Regions from separate parts of the Mesorhizobium sp. M7A.F.Ca.CA.003.01.2.1 genome, predicted to be linked through region 1. Evidence: riboswitches for the same ligand, from Rfam matches in the RefSeq annotation. Region 1 holds a riboswitch; the other holds the start of a gene.
What was found. Region 1 has a riboswitch for thiamine pyrophosphate ahead of thiB (thiamine ABC transporter substrate binding subunit). Riboswitches for the same ligand answer to the same signal wherever they lie in the genome.
Positions count from the first base shown of each region.

Region 2: linked by a shared signal. The riboswitch ahead of thiC (phosphomethylpyrimidine synthase ThiC) and the one ahead of thiB (thiamine ABC transporter substrate binding subunit) in region 1 are both predicted to bind thiamine pyrophosphate.

Region 1 covers NZ_RZRA01000130.1:2,422-5,827, reverse strand. Annotated here, with positions in the region: gene thiP (thiamine/thiamine pyrophosphate ABC transporter permease) at 1-989, opposite strand, end outside; gene thiB (thiamine ABC transporter substrate binding subunit) at 998-1,996, opposite strand; TPP riboswitch at 2,040-2,154, opposite strand; gene EN969_RS08065 (thiamine diphosphokinase) at 2,242-2,901, shown strand; gene EN969_RS08060 (ABC-F family ATP-binding cassette domain-containing protein) at 2,903-3,406, shown strand, end outside.
Region 2 covers NZ_RZRA01000018.1:7,728-11,133, forward strand. Annotated here, with positions in the region: gene EN969_RS02030 (metallophosphoesterase) at 1-532, opposite strand, end outside; gene EN969_RS02035 (hypothetical protein) at 1,024-1,287, shown strand; TPP riboswitch at 1,605-1,721, shown strand; gene thiC (phosphomethylpyrimidine synthase ThiC) at 1,825-3,406, shown strand, end outside.

The DNA.
Region 1 (3,406 bases):
TGCCGGACAGTGGCCTCGCCGGCCAAGCGGGCGAGATCGGCACTCAATCCGGCCATCACGGTTGCCGCCATCGGCCCGACAACGAACAGCAGCGCCAGGACGATGAGTAGCGCGTTCAACCAGGTCTCGCTCCGATTGACCGAGAGATAGCGGCGTTGCGCGACCGGCAAATTGGTGTCGCCGACCACATTGGCGCCTAGCCGCGTCAGTGCCAGCACCACGATAAAGGTCAAGGCGATCTGCAGCAGCGTCAGTGCAACGGCCCGTGCGGGATCGAAATCGAAGCGCAGCGCCTGGTAGATGCCGACCTCAAGCGTCGTCGCGGCCGGCCCGCCGCCGAGCGTCAGCACGATCGTGAAGGATGTGATGCAGAGCATGAACACAAGCCCGGCGACGCCGGGCAGTGCGGCGCGCAGCGTTGGCCATTCGATCAGCCGGAACGCCGGCCGGGCCGCCATGCCGAGTTGGCTCGCCAGCCGCCATTGGTCGGCCGGTATGGTCTGCAGCGCCTCGAGGAACAGCCGCGTCGCCAGCGGCAGGTTGAAGAAGACATGGGCGACGAGAATGCCGGACAGGCCATAGATGCCCGGCCAGCTTCCGCCGCCGATAACGGCAAGCACGCCGGCGAAGTAGCCGGCACGGCCATAAAGCGCCAGGATGCCGAGCGCTGCAACGATGGCCGGCAGCGCCAACGGCACGGCGAAGATCTGCAGGATGAAGGCGCGGCCGAAGAAACGTGGATGCCGCGACAGAGCGCGCGCCACAAACAGCCCCGGGATGACCGAAAGCAGCGTCGACAGGACCGCTTGCCAGAGCGTGAAGCGAATGACGCGAAGCAGATAGGGATCGAAGGCTGCCCAGGCGCCCGAGAAATCATGGGCGCCCTCGAAAAGCAGGCCGGCAAACGCGCCGCCGATCAGCAGCGCGATTGCAGCGAGCGCGACAATGCCGGCACTGACGCGGGAATCCGTGGAATGCGCCGGCGCCATCGCGCTGCCTATTTGCTCATCGCCGCCAGCCATTCATCGACCCAGGCCTTGCGGTTGGCGGCGACCTCTTGCGGGCTGAACAGCAAGGTCTTCGTCGGCTTGACCAGTTTGTCGAAGGCCGGATTGAGCGGCTTGTCGGTCTTGCCTGCCGGGAACATCCAGTTGGTCTCGGGGATGGCATCCTGGAATTTCGGCCCGGTCATGAAGGCCATGAACTTGGCCGCCAGCGGATTCTTGGCTCCTGTCGTGGTGATACCCGCCACCTCGATCTGCAGATACTCGCCCTCCTCGAAGGAGGCCGCCTGGTAGCGCTCCGTGTTCTCGGCGACCATGTGGTAGGCTGGCGACGTCGTGTAGGACAGCACCATCGGCGCCTCGCCCTTGGTGAACAGCCCATAGGCCTCGCTCCAGCCCGGCGTCACGGTCAGCACCTTGGCCTTGAGCTTGGCCCAGGCCTCGGGTGCCTTGTCGCCATAGACCGACTTGACCCAAAGAAGCAGGCCGAGGCCTGGCGTCGAGGTGCGCGGATCCTGGATGACGATCTTGTCGTTGGCACTGCCTTCGATCAGCTCCTTCAGGCTCTTCGGCGGCGTCTTCATCTTCTGCGTGTCGTAGACGACAGCGAAATAGCCGTAGTCGAAGGGGACAAACGTGTCGTCGCTCCAGCCGCCCGGCACACTGACATCCGTCACCGCGCCATGCGGCGCGAACAAGCCTGACGCCTTGGCATCGGCGGTGAGATTGGTATCCAGGCCAAGCACGATATCGGCCTTGGTCGATGTGCCTTCCAATCTGACGCGGTTGAGCAGCGCGACGCCATCGGCGACCGAGACGAAGTCGACGTCGCAGCCGCATTCGGCCTCGAACTCCTTCTTCACCACGGGACCCGGACCCCAGTCGGCGGTGAAACTCTCATAGGTGTAGACGGTGAGCTTGTCCTTGGCCAAGGCGGGCCCGGACAAGGCCACGACCGTTGCTGAAACAAGAGCGTATAAAAGCGTGCGCATCGGCGCCTCCTTCGTTTGAATTGAAAGGAATTGAGGCGTCGGACTGTCCGAAACGTCTAATCCCTCCGCCGGTACAAACCGGATCAGGTTCAGCGGGTTGGCGAGACTGCCTCTCAGCCGGTCCGCGAAGATCGCGTCCGGCACCCCGTTAGAGCGTTTCGACACATAGGCCGGGCCGATCCGCCATGCAAGCGGGAGTTTGCCGCCTTCCGTTTCCCGTGCCGGGCTGGTAAGGGCCACACGATATGAGCACATTCACCATCCTGCTTGGCGGCGATCTCATCCGTACGCCACGGCTCGACCGTCAGGTCAAAGGCTCCCGCGTCATCGCCGCCGACGCCGGCATCGGTCATGCGCGGTTGCTGGGTCTCGTGCCGGAGCTGTGGGTGGGTGATTTCGATTCGGTGCCGGCCAACCTGCCGGACGATCTCGCTTCCGTGCCGCGCCGGACCTTCCCGGCGGAAAAGGACCAGACCGATGGCGAACTTGCCGTCGCCGCGGCACTGGAGCGCGGCGCGACCCGCCTGGTGCTGGCCGGCGCCTTTGGCGGCAAGCGCGCCGACCACGCTTTTCTGCATCTGTCGCTCGCCCTGCGGCTGGCGGAGGCGGGAACGGACGTGCTTTTGACCAGCGGCGCTCAGGAAGGCATCCCCCTGCTGCGCGGAACGGCCGGCTTCGACTATGCCGACGGCACGCTGTTTTCGGTGCTCGGCTTTTCCGAGCTCGACGGCCTGACCGTCACCGGCGCCAAATGGCCGCTCGCTCACGTCAAGGTGGCGTTCGGTTCGTCGCTGACCATTTCCAACGAGGTCAAGTCCGACAAGACCGGGGGCCGCCTCGAAATCGCGCTCGGCCATGGCCGCGCGATGCTGCTCGCTCATCCCTATCCCTTACCTGAAAGCTGACATGGCCCCGCCCCTTCTCAACCTTGATGGGATAAAACTGACCTTCGGCGGCACGCCGCTGCTCGATGGCGCCGCCTTGACGGCTTCGGCCGGCGACAAGATCGCACTGGTCGGCCGCAACGGGTCCGGCAAGTCGACCCTGCTGAAGATCGCCGCCGGCCTGATCGAGCCGCAGGACGGCGAAGTGTTCCGCCAGCCTTCGGCGACCGTCCGCTATTTGCCGCAGATGCCCGACATGGAAGGTTTTGCCACTGTCCGCGCCTATGTCGAGGCCGGGCTTGGCCCCGCCGACGATCCCTACCGCGCCAGCTATCTGATGGAGCATCTCGGCCTGTCGGGTGAGGAACGTCCGAACGACCTGTCGGGCGGCGAGGCGAGGCGCGCCGCCCTTGCCCGCGTCATGGCGCCGGAGCCCGATATCCTGCTGCTCGATGAGCCGACCAACCATCTCGACCTCTCGGTCATCGAATGGCTGGAAGAAGAACTCATCCGCACCTCCTCGGCG
Region 2 (3,406 bases), on a different contig from region 1:
GAAGGAACGCGGGAAGGTTTTGAAGCTCCCAACTGCCTATCGCTGTGTTGACGAGGATGAAGTTTGCGCCTGCGGATCCTGTCGGAAGTCTGAAGTGCACGGGTTGGTCCACGGGAACGGTCTGCCAACCCAAGCGGGCGGCTAAACTCGCCATTTCGCTGAATTTCTCAGTCGGTCCAAGTTCGCGCGCGTCATCACGGTTCACATCGTGATTTCCCGGTACGAATATCAACGGAAGCGCCTTTGAACTGCGTCCCTGTGCGCGGCAGAGCAACGTGAAATGCTGGAATGCCGAAGCAATGAAGGTCTTGTCGCCACGGCTCGTGAAATCCCCCATGAAGGCGATCGAATCCAAGGGCTTCGAAGTCGTCAGCCGCCGAAGTTTCGTCAAGACGGCACGCAGCGAAGACGCGCGTAGCTTCTGCGTTATTTTCGGAGCGAACTTGCTATCCTTGGCATCGATGTTGCTAGAGGAAGGATGCCAGTCCGGATAGTGAATATCGCCTACTTGAAGGATTCGCACCCGCCGCATAACTCGCCCCCCTGCCGAGAGCCATAGACTAATCCGTTCGCTTTTGCCAAGCGCGAACGATCATCCGCAGTGTCCTTAACGAGGTAGCCTGCACTTTTCGAGAATTGCCACGGCGGCTATTTTTCGGCTGTGAAGCACACGAGACCCGTGACGTGAGACCCAGTTGCTCAATGCCCAGTTGCTCAATGAGCTTTCTTACGAATAAGGGAGAATTTCCGCGGCCGGACTATCTCTGAGCGAGCGTGCATGACTGCCAACGGAAGGTCTTGCACGCACCCTTGCGATCTTGAGCAATGGTCGCCATGACTTTCTTCTTGCAGGCTTTTGAGTGGCCCAGCCTGCGATCACCAGACCCCACCGATTCTAAAGAGCGTGGCAGATGGGATAGTCGAGGTTGCCCGTGCACAGTCACGCTCAGGGCTTGCGCCGCCCAGAGGACACGCTGAAAAGGCAGATTGGGGCGCAAGCACGCCATTCACGAGAGGTTCGACATGAAGACCATGCAAGAAAAAGACATTCCGGCATTCGTACAAGCAGTTGTGGACGCCGGCTGCAAAATTTGCGCGATTGGCAACTTGGGATACGTCTTTGGCGATGCTGATTTCACGCCAGCGCAACGGAGGGCCGTCGAGCCACAGCTGCGTAGGATTGCTGAAATCTACGGCGAACGCGATCATCTCATGAACGAGATAGCTGTATATCTGCGGTCGATCGGACGCCATGTCGAGGTTGAGCCGAAGACAGGTATTTCCTGATGGCCGTGATCGCGAGAAGCCGTCTTCCAACCTCTGAATCCTAAAGGAGGTGACCCCCAAGGCCGTTCGTCACCTTCGACCAGAATAACCACATCCGTGACCGCCTGAGCTACTTGGTCGATACGCGCACATGGCCAATACAGTTTCTCCATCCTTCACGAAGCGAATGAGGCTTTGGCCATTCAGCCCCGGTCTACGGGGCGTGACTTGTCCCCGATGCATGCGCGAGCTCTCCGCCCGGCTGGCCGCCGGTCGTCGCCACCGGCCGAAGGCGCCCGAATGCGCTTGACAAGATAGCGTCAGCCCGTTCAACCTAAGGCATTCACCAGGGGAGTCCCGGCAAGGGGCTGAGATACTGCTGGCTTTCGCGGCGCAGTGACCCGTTGAACCTGATCCAGTTCATACTGGCGTAGGGACGGTGCAAGCGCTTTGCGGGAGTTTACGCCCGAGGTCCTGTTGCAGCAGGTCTACAGAAGCGTCTTTTCATCCTTCCGGCACAGAACTGGGTCTCCAATGCATGAGCAAAGGAGCCTCACGATGAATGCCCTCACCCCCGCCGTATCGACGGGACCACTGCCCGCCTCGCGGAAAATCCACAAGCCCGGCGTCCTCTACCCGCAGATCAGGGTGCCGATGCGCGAGATTTCCGTCCATCCGACGGCCGGCGAACCGCCCGTCACCGTCTACGATCCGTCCGGCCCCTACACCGATCCATCAGTCGAAACCAGCATCGAAAAAGGCCTTGCCCGGCTTCGCCACGAATGGGTCACGGCGCGTGGCGATGTCGAAGCCTATGACGGCCGCCACGTCCGGCCGGAAGACAATGGATTCGCCACCGGCGAGCGCCTGACACCGGAATTTCCGATACGCAATCGGCCGCTCAAGGCCAAGCAGGGCAAGGCGGTGACCCAACTTGCCTATGCGCGCGCCGGCATCATCACGCCAGAAATGGAGTTCGTAGCCATCCGCGAGAATCTCGGCCGCGAGGTGATGCGCGGCAAGCTGCAACGCGACGGCGAAGCCTTCGGCGCGGCGATCCCAGATTTCGTCACACCCGAATTCGTGCGCGACGAGGTGGCGCGCGGGCGCGCAATCATTCCCGCCAACATCAATCATCCCGAGAGCGAGCCGATGATCATCGGTCGCAATTTTCTGGTCAAGATCAACGCCAACATCGGTAACTCGGCTGTCACATCGTCGATGGCCGAAGAGGTCGAAAAAATGGTCTGGGCTATCCGCTGGGGCGCGGACACGGTGATGGACCTGTCGACCGGCCGCAACATCCACAACATCCGCGACTGGATCGTGCGCAATGCGCCGGTGCCGATCGGTACGGTGCCGCTCTATCAGGCGCTGGAAAAGGTCAACGGCATCGCCGAGGATCTGAACTGGGAGGTCTACCGCGACACGCTGATCGAGCAGGCCGAGCAAGGCGTCGACTATTTCACCATCCACGCCGGCGTGCGGCTGCACTACATCCCGCTGACCGTCGACCGGGTCACGGGCATCGTCTCGCGCGGCGGCTCGATCATGGCCAAATGGTGCCTGCACCATCACCGGGAGAGCTTCCTCTACGAGCATTTCGAGGAGATCTGCGACATCGCCAGAGCCTATGACGTCTCCTTCTCGCTCGGCGACGGCCTTCGTCCCGGTTCAATCGCCGATGCGAACGACGCGGCGCAATTCGCCGAACTGGAAACACTTGGAGAACTCACCAAGATTGCCTGGGCAAAGGACTGCCAGGTGATGATCGAAGGCCCGGGCCATGTCCCCATGCACAAGATCAAGCAGAACATGGACAAGCAGCTCGCAGTGTGCGGTGAGGCGCCGTTCTACACGTTGGGGCCGCTGACGACCGACATCGCGCCGGGCTATGACCACATCACCTCAGGGATAGGTGCCGCCATGATAGGCTGGTTCGGCACCGCAATGCTTTGCTACGTCACGCCGAAAGAGCATCTCGGCCTTCCCGACCGCAACGACGTCAAGATTGGCGTGATCACCTACAAGATAGCCGCCCATGCAGCCGATCTGGCGAAGGGCCATCCGGCAGCGAAAACCAGGGATGATGCCCTTTCGCGCGCGCGCTTCGAGTTCCGCTGGGAGGACCAGTTCAACC